Regions from separate parts of the Nonomuraea sp. NPDC050451 genome, predicted to be linked through region 1. Evidence: riboswitches for the same ligand, from Rfam matches in the RefSeq annotation. Region 1 holds a riboswitch; the other holds the start of a gene.
The links. Region 1 has a riboswitch for cobalamin ahead of cobN (cobaltochelatase subunit CobN). Riboswitches for the same ligand answer to the same signal wherever they lie in the genome.
Positions count from the first base shown of each region.

Region 2: linked by a shared signal. The riboswitch ahead of ACIBI9_RS06350 (ribonucleoside-diphosphate reductase subunit alpha) and the one ahead of cobN (cobaltochelatase subunit CobN) in region 1 are both predicted to bind cobalamin.

Region 1 covers NZ_JBITHZ010000010.1:123,579-130,083, forward strand. Annotated here, with positions in the region: gene ACIBI9_RS29265 (cobyrinate a,c-diamide synthase) at 1-1,155, shown strand, start outside; gene cobN (cobaltochelatase subunit CobN) at 1,110-4,709, opposite strand; cobalamin riboswitch at 4,763-4,888, opposite strand; gene cobG (precorrin-3B synthase) at 4,959-6,161, shown strand; gene ACIBI9_RS29280 (precorrin-8X methylmutase) at 6,158-6,505, shown strand, end outside.
Region 2 covers NZ_JBITHZ010000002.1:64,095-70,599, forward strand. Annotated here, with positions in the region: gene ACIBI9_RS06350 (ribonucleoside-diphosphate reductase subunit alpha) at 1-1,985, opposite strand, end outside; cobalamin riboswitch at 2,110-2,307, opposite strand; gene ACIBI9_RS06355 (Bug family tripartite tricarboxylate transporter substrate binding protein) at 2,312-3,259, opposite strand; gene ACIBI9_RS06360 (SAM-dependent methyltransferase) at 3,336-4,121, opposite strand; gene glmS (glutamine--fructose-6-phosphate transaminase (isomerizing)) at 4,180-6,000, opposite strand; gene ACIBI9_RS06370 (hypothetical protein) at 6,014-6,289, opposite strand; gene ACIBI9_RS06375 (ABC transporter permease) at 6,370-6,505, opposite strand, start outside.

The DNA.
Region 1 (6,505 bases):
CGCAACCTGGATCCGTGGCTGGTGGGTGAGGAGCGCGTGCGGCCGCTGTTCCTGCACGGGGCGGCGGGGTGCGACGTGGCGGTGGTCGAGGGCGTGATGGGGCTGTTCGACGGCAAGGGGGACACCGATTTCGCCTCGACCGCCCACGTGGCCAGGCTGCTGGACGCCCCGGTCGTGCTGGTGGTGGACGCGGCGCGGCAGAGCAGGTCGGTGGCGGCGGTGGTGCACGGGTTCGCCACGTTCGACCCCCGGGTGCGGGTGGGTGGGGTGGTGCTGAACCGGGTGGGCTCCGACCGGCACGAGGAGCTGTGCCGGTCCGCGCTGGCCGCCGCCGGGGTGCCGGTGCTGGGGGCGATCCGCCGCGACGACGCCGTCTCCACGCCGTCGCGGCATCTGGGGCTGGTGCCCGCCGCCGAACGGGAGGCCGAGGCGCTGGCCGCGGTGGACCGGCTGGCCGCGCTGGTGACCCGCTCGTGCGACCTCGACGCGCTGCTCCGGCTGGCGGCGTCGGCTCCACGGCTCGACGCGGTCCCCTGGGAGCCCGCGCGGGGGGAGCGCAAGGACCGGCCGGTGGTGGCGGTGGCGGGCGGGGCGGCGTTCACGTTCGGCTACGCCGAGCACGTCGAGCTGCTGCGGGCGGCCGGCGCGGACGTCGCGGTGTTCGACCCGCTGCGGGACGAGCGGCTGCCGGACGGGACCGCGGCGCTCGTGATCGGCGGCGGCTTCCCCGAGGTGTACGCCGCCGAACTGGCCGCCAACGAGCCGCTGCGCGAGCAGGTGGCGGCCTTCCGCGGCCCGATCGCCGCCGAGTGCGCCGGGCTGCTCTACCTGTGCGAGGAGCTGGACGGGCGGCGGATGTGCGGGCGGATGCCGGGCCGGGCGCGCATGACGTCGAGGCTGACGCTCGGCTACCGGGACGCGGTCGCGCTCAGGCGTTCGCCGCTGACGGAGCCGGGCGAGCGCTTCCGCGGGCACGAGTTCCACCGCACCGCCGTTGAGCATGCAGGCGAGCCGTTGTTCCAATGGGAGGGCGGCGCCGACGGCTTCGGCGACGCCCTGGTGACCGCGTCCTACCTGCACCTGCACTGGGCAGGACAGCTGATGACGGCTCAGCGGCTGGTGTCGTCCTCCAGGTCGCCCTCGGTCTTGAGGTAGACCTCCTGCAGGCCGCGCAGGACCTCCGGGTCGGGGTGCTGCCACATGCCCCGCTCGGCGGCCTCCAGCAGGCGTTCTGCGATGCCGTGCAGCGCCCAGGGGTTGGACTGCGCCATGAACGCCTGGTTCTCCGGGTCGAGCACGTACGCCTCGGTGAGCTTGTCGTACATCCAGTCGGCGATCACCCCGGTCGTGGCGTCGTAGCCGAACAGGTAGTCGACCGTGGCGGCCAGCTCGAAGGCGCCCTTGTAGCCGTGGCGGCGCATCGCGGCCAGCCAGCGCGGGTTGACGACCCTGGCCCGGAAGATGCGCGAGGTCTCCTCCGACAGGGTGCGGGTGCGGACGGCGTCGGGGCGGGTGCTGTCGCCGACGTACGCGGCCGGGGCCCTGCCGGTCAGCGCGCGGACGGTGGCGATCATCCCGCCGTGGTACTGGAAGTAGTCGTCGGAGTCGGCGATGTCGTGCTCGCGGGTGTCGACGTTCTTGGCGGCCACCGCGATCCTGCGGTAGGCGTCCTCCATCTGCGGGCGGGCCGCCACGCCGTCGAGGTCGCGGCCGTAGGCGAAGCCGCCCCACACCGCGTACACCTCGGCCAGGTCGGCGTCGTCGCGCCAGTTGCGGCTGTCGATCAGGGGCAGCAACCCGGCCCCGTACGCGCCCGGCGCCGACCCGAAGACACGCATGGTCGCCTGGCGCTCGTCGCCCCCGGTCGCGGCGACGTGGGCGCGCACGTAGTTGTCCTCGTGCGGCTCGTCCAGCCCGGCGGCCAGCCGTACGGCGTCGTCGAGCATGGCCACCACGTGCGGGAACGCGTCGCGGAAGAAACCGCTGATGCGCACCGTCACGTCGATCCTGGGACGGCCCAGCTCGGCGAGGGGGATCGGCTCCAGGGACGTGACGCGGCGCGAGGCCTCGTCCCATTCGGGGCGGATGCCGAGCAGGGCCAGCACCTCGGCCACGTCGTCGCCCGCCGTGCGCATGGCGCTGGTGCCCCAGACCGACAGCCCCACCGAACGCGGCCACTCGCCGGTGTCCGCCCGGTAGCGCTCCAGCAGCGACTCGGCCATCGCCTGGCCGGTCTCCCAGGCGAGCCGGCTCGGGACCGCGCGGGGATCGACGGAGTAGAAGTTACGGCCGGTCGGCAGCACGTTGACCAGGCCACGCAGCGGCGAGCCGCTCGGCCCGGCGGGAACGTAGCCGCCGTCCAGGGCGTGCAGGACGTGGTCGAGCTCGTCGGTGGTGCGGGCCAGGCGCGGCACCACCTCGGTGGCGGCGAAGACGAGGACCCGCGTCACCAGGTCGCGCCGCTCGTCCGGCAGCCCGCGCGTGACCTCCCGCGTGACCTCCGCTGGCGCGTCCGGCGCCCAGCCGCGTTCCTCCATGGCCTCCACCAGCGCCCGGGCGGTCGCCTCGGCCCGGTCCACGCTGCCGAGCCCCGCCGTGCCGTCCTCGGCCAGGCCGAGCGCCTCGCGCAGGCCGGGCAGCGTCTCGCGGCCCGACCACATCTGCCGGGCGCGCAGCATCGCCAGGACCAGGTCCACGCGCACCTGCCCGGCCGGCGCCTGCCCGAGCACGTGCAGGCCGTCGCGGATCTGCGCGTCCTTGACCTCGCACAGCCAGCCGTCCACGTGCAGGATGAAGTCGTCGAACTCGCTGTCGTGCGGCCGGTCCGCCAGCCCCAGGTCGTGGTCGAGCCGGGCGGCCTGGATGAGCGTCCAGATCTGCGCCCGGATGGCGGGCAGCTTGGCCGGGTCCATGGCCGCGATCGTGGCGTGCTCGTCCAGCAGCTGCTCCAGCCGGGCGATGTCGCCGTACGTCTCCGCCCGCGCCATCGGCGGCACCAGATGGTCCACCAGCACGGCGTGCGCCCGCCGCTTGGCCTGTGTGCCCTCGCCCGGGTCGTTCACCAGGAACGGGTAGACCAGCGGCAGGTCGCCGATGGCCGCGTCGGTGCCGCACGCGGCGGACATGCCGGCCGACTTGCCCGGCAGCCACTCCAGGTTGCCGTGCTTGCCCACGTGCACCATCGCATGGGCGCCGAACTCGGCAGACAGCCAGCGGTAGGCGGCCAGGTAGTGATGGCTGGGCGGCAGGTCGGGATCGTGGTAGATGGCGATCGGGTTCTCCCCGAAGCCGCGCGGCGGCTGCACCATCACCACCAGGTTCCCGGCCCGCAGCGCCGCCAGCACGATGTCTCCCTCGTGCACGAACAACTCTCCCGGCGGCGGCCCCCAGTGCCGCTCCATCGCCGCCCGCAGCTCCTCGGGCAGGGTCCGGTACCAGCGCTCATAGGACGCGGCGGAGATGCGTACCGGATTGCCCGCCAGGTGCTCCTCGGTCAGCCAGTCCGGGTCCTGGCCGCCGGCCGCGATCAGCGCGTGGATGAGCGCGTCGCCGTCCTGCTCGGCCACGCCGGGGAAGCCCTCGCCGAGGTCGTAACCCGCCTCGGCGAGCCTGGCCAGCAGCCGGACCGTGCTGGCCGGGGTGTCCAGGCCGACCGCGTTGCCCACCCGGGAGTGCTTGGTCGGGTACGCCGACAGCATCACGACCAGGCGGCGCTCGGCGGGCGGGGTGTGCCGGAGCAGCCCGTGCCGTACCGCGATGCCCGCCACCCGGGCGGCCCGCTCGGGGTCGGCGACGTAGACGGTCAGCCCCTCGGGGTCGATCTCCTTGAACGAGAACGGCACCGTGATGATCCGCCCGTCGAACTCCGGGATGGCCACCTGCGAGGCGGCGTCCAGCGGCGACAGCCCGTCGTCGTTCTCCTCCCACGCCCCCCTGCTGGTGGTCAGGCAGAGCCCCTGCAGGATCGGCACGTCGAGGGCGGCCAGCGCGCCCACGTCCCACGCCTCGTCGTCGCCGCCCGCGCTCGCCGTCGCGGGGCGCGAGCCGCCCGCCGCCAGCACGGTCACCACCAGCGCGTCGGCGGCGCGCAGCGTGTCGAGCAGTTCGGGCTCGGCGGTGCGCAGCGAGGAGCAGAACACCGGCAGCGCCTGCCCGCCCGCCTCCTCGACGGCCGCGCAGAGCGTCTCCACGAACGCCGTGTTGCCCGCCAGGTGATGCGCCCGGTAGTAGAGCACCCCGATCACGGGCCCCTCTCCGGGCCGCGCGTCGCGTTCCAGCAGCCCCCAGGAGGGCGTCTGCTCCGGCGGCGCGAACCCGCGCCCGGTCAGCAGCACCGTGTCCGACAGGAACGCGTGCAGCTCGGCCAGGTTCGGCGGCCCGCCGTGGGCCAGGTAGGCATGGGCCTCGGCGCAGACGCCGCCGCTGACCGTGGACAGCTCCATCAACTCGGCGTCCGGCGCCTGCTCGCCACCCAGCACCACCACCGGACGAGGGCCGGCCAGCAGCGCGTCCAGGCCCTCCTCCCAGGCGCGGCGCCCGCCGAGCAGGCGCACCACGACGACGTCGACGCCCTCCAGCAGGGCGGGCAGGTCCTCGGCCGCCAGCCGGGCCGGGTTGCCCAACCGGTAGGCGGCACCGCTCGCGCGAGCGCTGAGCAGGTCGGTGTCGGAGGTCGAGAGCAGCAGGACGGTACGGCTGTCGCCAGGCACGGCGCAATCCTCCCTCGGGGTCCTCGCCCCGGTCGCGGGTGTCGCGGCGGCCGGAGTCTCCTGGCTCCCGGATCAGCGCTCACCCCGGCCTTCCCACCCGTCGCCGGGCAGTGGCCTGCGGTGGGGTTCGCTCCCCGGTCACAGTGGCGGGACCGCGCCGGATTCGCACCGGCTTCCTCCCTAGCCATCGCCTACAGGGAGCCTACGACAGGAGCGACCCCCGCCAGAAGTGGCGTTACCATCCTGATCGTGTCCATAGCCGACTTTTCCGGACGTTTGCGTCCCGACGCCTGTCCGGGGGCGCTACAGGTGCACGAGGCCGCCGACGGCCCGCTGGCCCGGGTCCGCCTGCCCGGCGGCGCGATCTCACCCGTCCGCCTCCGCGAGCTGGCCGCCTGCGCGGCCGACCTCGGCTCGGACGTGATCGAGCTGACCTCCCGGGCGAACGTCCAGGTGCGCGGCCTGCGCTCACCCGCCGCCTTCGCCGAGCGGATCGCCGCCGCCGGCCTGCTGCCGTCGGAGGCGCACGAGCGCGTACGCAACATCGTGGCCTCGCCGCTCGGCGGTCGCACCGGCCCCGGCCTACTGGACCCGCAGCCCCTGGTGGAGGCGCTGGACCGGGCGCTGTGCTCGCGGCCCCGTCTGGCCGGGCTGCCGGGGCGGTTCCTGTTCGCGGTGGACGAGGGCAGCGGCGACATGCTCGCGCTGGGGGCCGACGTCACGTTCTTCGACGGGCGGCTGCTGCTGGCGGGCGTGGACTTTGGGCTCGCCGTGGGGGCGGACGCGGCGGCCGGACGCATGGTCGCCGCCGCCGAGGCGTTCCTCGACGAACGGCCGGAAGGGGATCGGGGCGCGTGGCGGATCGCGGAGCTGGACAACGGCCCCGCCCGCATCGCCACCCGCCTCCACGTCACCGGCACCCCCGACCGCGCCACAGCCACCCCCCTGTCGCGGCCGACGGCGCCGCGTGCCGGGCGGGTCGGGCAGTGGGACGGGCGGGTGGCGCTGGAGGTCGTGGTGCCGCTGGGACGGCTGTCCGCCGCCCAGGCACGCGCCATCGCCGCAGCGGCCGAAGTGAACGGCCCGGCCGGCACCATTGGCGCGCCCGGTCCGGGCGGCGTGCCCGTCCGGTTCACGCCGTGGCGGACCGTCGTACTCCTCGACCTTCCGCCCACCACCATCGACCGGGCGGCGCGAATGCTGGAGGCGGCCGGGCTGGTGACCGACCCGGCGTCGCCGTGGGCCGGCGTGAGCGCCTGCACCGGCCGTCCGGGCTGCGCCAAGTCCCTGGCCGACGTCCAGGAGGACGCGCGGCGCTGGGTGGCGACCCTGGACGGCCCTCCGGCGACGCCCGTGCATTGGGCCGGTTGCGAGCGGCGCTGCGGGCTGCCGCGCGGCCGGGTCGTCCAGATGGTCGCCACCGGCGACGGATACCAGGAAAGGCATCAGTGAGCGACTACATCCGCGACGGGGCCGAGATCTACCGGCGCTCGTTCGCGACCATCCGTGCCGAGACCGACCTCACCGGGCTGCCGCCCGAGGTCGCGCAGGTGGCGGTGCGGATGATCCACGCCTGCGGCATGACCGACCTCGTGGCCGACCTGGACTGGTCGCCCGCCGTGGTCGTCCGGGCGCGCGAGGCGCTGCGCGGGGGCGCGCCCGTGCTGTGCGACGCGCAGATGGTCGCCTCCGGCGTGACCAGGCGACGGCTACCAGCGGACAACCCCGTGGTGTGCACGCTGGGCGACCCCGGCGTGCCGGGGCTGGCCGAACGGCTCGGCACCACGCGCAGCGCC
Region 2 (6,505 bases), on a different contig from region 1:
ATGGTCGGGCTGGCCATGAAGAGGTTCAGGGACTGGGACTGGTCGATGTACGGCTGGCGCGCGGCGGCCAGGTCGATCAGCGCCTTCTGCGGCAGCTCCCAGGCCGTGCGGTAGAGCACCTTGAGGTCGTCGGGGATGCCGGGGACCGTCTGGACCGAGCCGTCGGCCCGCTTGATGTCGTCGCGCAGCTGCTGCGTCCACAGCCCGCGCGCCTGCAGATCGGCCACCAGATACCGGTTGACCTGCAGGAACTCGCCCGACAGCGTCTCGCGCTTGAACACGTTGGACACCTGCGGCTCGATGCACTCGTAGCAGCCGGCGATGGAGGCGATCGTGGCGGTGGGCGCGATGGCGATCATGAGCGAGTTGCGCAGGCCGGTGCGGGCGACCTTCTCCCGCACGGCGTCCCAGCGCCGCGTGCTCGTGACGTAGTGGTCCGGGTGCAGCACTCCCCCGGCCGCCCGCGTCTCCGCGTACGAAGGGTGCCGGCCGCGCTCGGCCGCCAGGTCGGCCGAGGTGTCGTACGCGGCCAGCGCGATCTCCTCGGCGATCCTGGTGGACAGCTGCAGCGCCTCGGGCGAGTCGAACGGCAGCCGCAGCGTGAAGAACACGTCGGCCAGGCCCATGACGCCGAGCCCGATCGGCCGCCAGCGCTTGTTCGCCGCCTCGGCCTCGGGAGTCGGGTAGAAGCCCAGGTCGATGGTCCGGTCCAGGAAGCGGACGGCCGTGCGCACGGTGGTGCGCAGCCGGTCCCAGTCCACGCCGCCGTCGAGAAGGCAGGCGGCCAGGTTGATCGAGCCGAGGTTGCAGACCGCGGTCTCGGCGTCGCTGGTGACCTCCAGGATCTCGGTGCACAGGTTCGACAGGTGGATGACGTTCCCGGGGCGGCCGGTCTGGTTGGAGGTGCGGTTGGCGGCGTCCTTGAACGTCATCCAGCCGTTCCCGGTCTGGGCGAGCGTGCGCATCATCCGGCCGTACAGGGTCCTGGCCGGGATCTGCCGGACATGTCGCCCGGCGGCCTCGTACGCGCGGTACGCCTGCGTGAAGGCGTCGCCGTACAGGTCGGTGAGGTCGGGCACCTCCTTCGGGTCGAACAGCGACCAGACCTCGTCCGCCTCCACCCGGCGCATGAACTCGTCGGGCACCCAGTTCGCCAGGTTCAGGTTGTGGGTGCGGCGGGCGTCCTCGCCGGTGTTGTCGCGCAGCTCCAGGAACTCCTCGATGTCGGCGTGCCAGGTCTCCAGGTAGACGCAGGCCGCGCCCTTGCGCCGCCCGCCCTGGTTGACGGCCGCGACGGACGAGTCGAGCGTGCGCAGCCACGGGACGATGCCGTTGGAGTGGCCGTTCGTGCCCCGGATCAGGGAGCCGCGCGAGCGCACCCGGGTCCAGGAGACGCCGATGCCTCCGGCGTACTTCGACAGCCGCGCCACCTGCCCGTACCGGTCGTAGATCGCCTCCAGCTCGTCGCGCGGCGAGTCGAGCAGGAAGCACGACGACAGCTGCGGGCGGCGCGCGCCCGAGTTGAACAGCGTGGGCGAGCTGGGCAGGTACGACAGCGTGGACATGAGCGCGTAGAGCTCGGCGGCCTCGGCGACCGACTCCGACAGCCCGCAGGCCACGCGGAGGAAGAAGTGCTGCGGGCGCTCCAGCACCGCCCGCGTCTCGGGGTGGCGCAGCAGGTAGCGGTCGTAGACGGTGCGCAACCCGAAATACTCGAACCGGTCGTCCGCCTCCGCGGAGACCAGCGCGTCCAGCTCGGCGGCGTGCGCGGCCACGAACTCCGCCAGCCCGTCCTGGATCAGCCCGGCCGCGTGGGTGGCGGCGATGGACTCGGAGAACGTCCGCACCCCGTGCGCGGCGGCCTCGTCGGCGATCTCCTCGGCCAGGAGGCGGGCGGCGACCCGGGAGTTGGCCGGGTCGGCGATGACCCGGGCGGCGGCCTCCTCGATGGCCAGACGGCGGTCGACCTCGATGATCTGCGTCACGTGCTCTCTCCTCGCGAGCTCGTCCCCCGTGAGGGCGCGCGAGAGCACGGCGGCACGGATCATCCCCAGGCCGTTTCGCTCCCCGGCCCTCCCGCGAGGCCATGGTCACTTCGTGCCGGGCGGGCGGCCCGGGCACACCGCTGGCAGGTCTTCGGGCTCGCGGGCGCACGCAAATCGCTCCTACTGGCCGTCGCTTCCCAGATCGCTCCAGTGCACTTGACGGCGGTCGTTCCCGCTCACCGCTGCGGGGCAGCCCCGGAATCACACCGGGTTCCCTTTTGCTCCGCCTCCGGAGAGGCGAACCAGCGACGAGCAGGATCCTACATCTAGTGGCCGTTCCCGCAACTACCCCAGCATGTTGTGGCCTTGGTGGTGTCGAGCAGACCGAGATCCCGCAGGACGGCGCGGGTGCGCTCGACCTCGGAGCCCAGCCACTGCTTGAAGTCGGCGCCGCTGAGCGGGATCGAGATCCAGCCCGCGGACCGGCAGGCCTCCTCCCAGTCGGCCGAGCCGGTCACGTCCTCGCACATGCGGATGGCCGATTCGCGGCTCTCGTCCGGCATGCGTTCGGGCCCGAAGGCCGCCGCCCAGTCCACGAAGTCGACCCGTACGCCGGACTCCAGCAGCGTCGGCACGTCGAGGCCGGGCATCCGCCTGGCCGAGGACACCGCGAGCGCCTTGGCCCGGCCGGCCTTGATGCTCGCGCGCCAGTCGGCCAGCGGGCCCGTGGCCGCCGCGGCCTTGCCGGACAGCAGCGCGGTGACGGCCTCCTGGCTGCTGGGGTAGCCGGTGTAGTCGAGCTGGCGGGTGTCGGCGCCGAGCCCCCTGGCGATCAGGCCGAACAGCAGGTGGTCGGGCTCGCCCTGGGGCCCGCCCGCCAGCTGCGTCTGGCCGGGACGGGCGAGCAGGTGCGCGCCGAAGGCCTCGAAGTCCCCGAACGGTGACGGGATGGGCACGACCACGACCTCGACCTCGCCGCTGAGCCTGGACAGAGGCGTCGTGGTGTCGAGGAGGGTCTGGCCGTTGTTGAGCTCGGCGGCGGCCAGTGCGGGCAGGCCGGTCAGCATGATCCTGGTGCCCCCGCTGGTCTCGTATCCGGCCGCCCGGGCCGCGCCCGCGAACGCCTGCCCGACGCGCGCCCAGCGGCGCCCCTGAGGATTGATCGAGAACCGAGTGCGCACGCCCGCCGCGCTCCCTGCGAAGCGCTCCGTCCCGCAGCCGGCCGCGCACGCGGCCAGGCCCAGCCCCCATGCGAAGAACCGCCGACGGCGCATGTGCCTCTCCCCCGAGCTTCGCGAGCCATCGCTTACTCTAAGTTATCGACACAATGCGCAGAGATACACATACTTCTCAAAGTGGCTTCTTGCCGACCCCGGCCATCAGGGACGACGGCAGCGACCAGTCCCCCACCAGCTTGGGCCGGTCTGGACGCCAGTCGACGGCCTGCACCAGGCCCGGCGGCTCCAGCGGGAAGTCGCCGAAGAAGGCGCGGATCTCGGCGGGCGTGCGGTCGGTGCCGCCGCCCGGATCGTCCGAGGAGGCGCCCCGGTAGCGCTGCCCGTCCTCCAGGCGGCCCATCGAGGTGGCGTGGGTGATCACCAGGTAGCTGCCCGGCGCCAGCCGCTCGCGCAGGGCGGCCACCGCCTGCTGCGGCCGCGCCGAATCCCGCAGGAAGTGCAGGATCGACACGAGCAGCACCCCGACCGGCTCGCGCAGGTCCAGGAATCCGCCCGCCCGCGCCAGCACCGTGTCGGGGTCCAGGAGGTCCGCCTCCATGAGCGCGGCCCTGCCCGAGCGTCCGGGCCCTGAACGACCGAGCAGGGCCGTGGCGTGTGCGGCGACGACCGGATCGTGATCTATGTAGACGACCCGGGCCTCGGGCGCGACCTCGTGCGCGCTGCCCTGGGTCGGCAGCCCGCTGCCCAGGTCGAGGAACTGCCGTACCCCGGCGGCGGCCACATAGCGCACGGCACGCTGCAGGAAGGCCCGGTTTGCGCGGGCCAGCGGGACCGCCTCCGGGATCAGCTCGGCGAGCTGCTCGATGGCCTGGCGGTCGACCGCGAAGTTGTCCTTCCCGCCGAGCATGTAATCGTACATGCGTGCGAGATTGGGCCTCTCAGCGTCGAACTGCCGCACGTATCGAATTTATGTCGTCCGCAGCAAGATAACGAGGTTTGAGGCCAAATTAGCCTGTTTATTCAACCGTGACGCTCTTCGCGAGATTGCGAGGCTTGTCCACATCCCGGCCGAGCGCCACCGCAGCGTAGTACGCGAGCAGCTGAAGCGGGATCGTGAGCAGGATCGGGTCCAGCTCGATCTCGTTCTTGGGGATCACGATCACGTCGTCGGCCAGCTTGGCGTCGGGCTCGCGGTGGCCGACCATGAGCACCTGCCCGCCGCGGGCGCGGATCTCGCCCAGCGTGGTGAGGTTCTTGTCGAGCAGCTCGTCGTCGGGGACGATGGCGACCGTAGGCATGTCCGGGCCGATCAGCGCGAGCGGCCCGTGCTTCAGCTCGCTGGCCGGGTACGCCTCGGCGTGCACGTACGAGATCTCCTTGAGCTTCTGCGCGCCCTCCCTGGCCACCGGGTAGCCGCGCACGCGGCCCACGAACATCATGCTCGGGTGCTTGGCGTACTTCTGCGCCAGCTCGGCGATCTTGTCGCTCTGGGTGAGGATCTCCTCGATCTGCCCCGGCAGCCTGCGCAGGCCCTCCACGATGCGCCGCCCGTCGGCGGGCGACAGGTCGCGCACCCGGCCCAGGTGCAGCGCGAGCAGCGCGAACGCCAGCGACGTCGAGGTGAACGCCTTGGTCGAGGCCACCGATACCTCGGGACCGGCGTGCAGGTAGATGCCGCCGTCCACCTCGCGGGCGATGGCGCTGCCGACCGCGTTGACGATGCCGATGACGCGGCCGCCCTTGCGCTTGAGCTCCTGCACGGCGGCGAGCGTGTCGTACGTCTCGCCCGACTGGCTGATGGCGACGTAGAGCGTGTCGGGGTCGACGACCGGGTTGCGGTAACGGAACTCGCTGGCGGGCTCGGCGTCGGACGGGATGCGGGCCAGCTCCTCGATGAGCTGCGCCCCGATCTGCCCCGAGTAGTACGCGGACCCGCAGCCGATGATCTTCACCCGGCGGAAGCCGCGCGTCTCGCGGGCGTCCATGTTGAGCCCGCCCAGGTGGGCCACGTGGAAGCGCTCGTCGAGCCGGCCGCTCATCGTACGGGTGATCGTCTCGGGCTGCTCGGAGATCTCCTTGAGCAGGTAGTGCTCGTAGCCGCCGGTGTCGTAGTGGCCGGCGTCCCAGTCGACGGTCAGCGGCTCCTTGGCGGTCTCGCGGGCGTCGCTGGCGAAGGTGTGGAAGCCGTCGGCCTTGAGCACGGCCAGCTCGCCGTCCTCCAGGTGCACGACCTGGCGCGTGTAGCGGACGAGCGCGGCCACGTCGGACGCGGCGAACATCTCCTTCTCGCCGATGCCGAGCACGATCGGGCTGCCGTTGCGCGCCACGACCACCTCGCCGGGCCGCTCGCGGTCGATGACCGCGATGCCGTACGTGCCGACGATGCTCTTGAGCGTCTTCCTGACCGCCTCCTCCAGGGAGTCGTTCTCGTCGGCGGCGCGGGCGATCATATGCGCGAGCACCTCGGTGTCCGTCTCGGAGGCGAACACCACCCCGTCGGCCTCCAGCTTCGCGCGCAGCTCGCCGGCGTTCTCGATGATGCCGTTGTGCACGACCGCGATGCGCTCGTCGGCGGACAGGTGGGGATGGGCGTTCTCGTCACTCGGCACGCCGTGCGTGGCCCAGCGGGTGTGACCGATGCCCAGGGTGCCCTTGAACCTGGCCGGCACGACCTTGGCCAGGTCCGCGACGCGGCCTTTGACCTTGCGTAGCTTGAGCCCCCGGTTGGACACCACGACCCCGGCCGAGTCGTACCCCCGGTACTCCAAACGCTGCAGGCCCTCCAGCAGGATGGGCGCCGCGTCCCGTGGGCCGACATAGGCCACGATTCCGCACATCGAGGTCTCCTCTTCATCCGTAGACGATCCTGCGCAGCTGCCGCAGGGACAGCTCCGGTGCCGCGACCCGTCGACCGCGTAATTCGGCGGCGATCCTGGGGAAGATCTCGTCGTTGGTGTGGCCGACCGTTTTCAGCTCGGCGTGCCGGCGGCGGACGTACTCCTCGACGGACTCGGAGAAGTACGACAGCACGTCGGCGACCACCTTCGCCGCCTCACCCGGGCCCAGTGGGGTGGTCTCCGTGAGGTGGACGATGAGGTCTTCGTAGGGATGTCGTGCCGGGGACACAGACGAGGACACTACGCATCTGGAACGAGACACTTCAACATCCTGCCCGAAATCGGGCAGGATTTAACTCGAACGCCTGTCTAGAGCATGCTGCCGCGGCCCCAGCCCTTGCCGAAGCGCCACCAGGCGAAGGCTCCGGCGGCGAGACCGAGCCCGACGAGGACGGCCGCCGGGCGGGCCGTGCCCGCGACGTCACCCCTGACGGCGGCCTGGAGC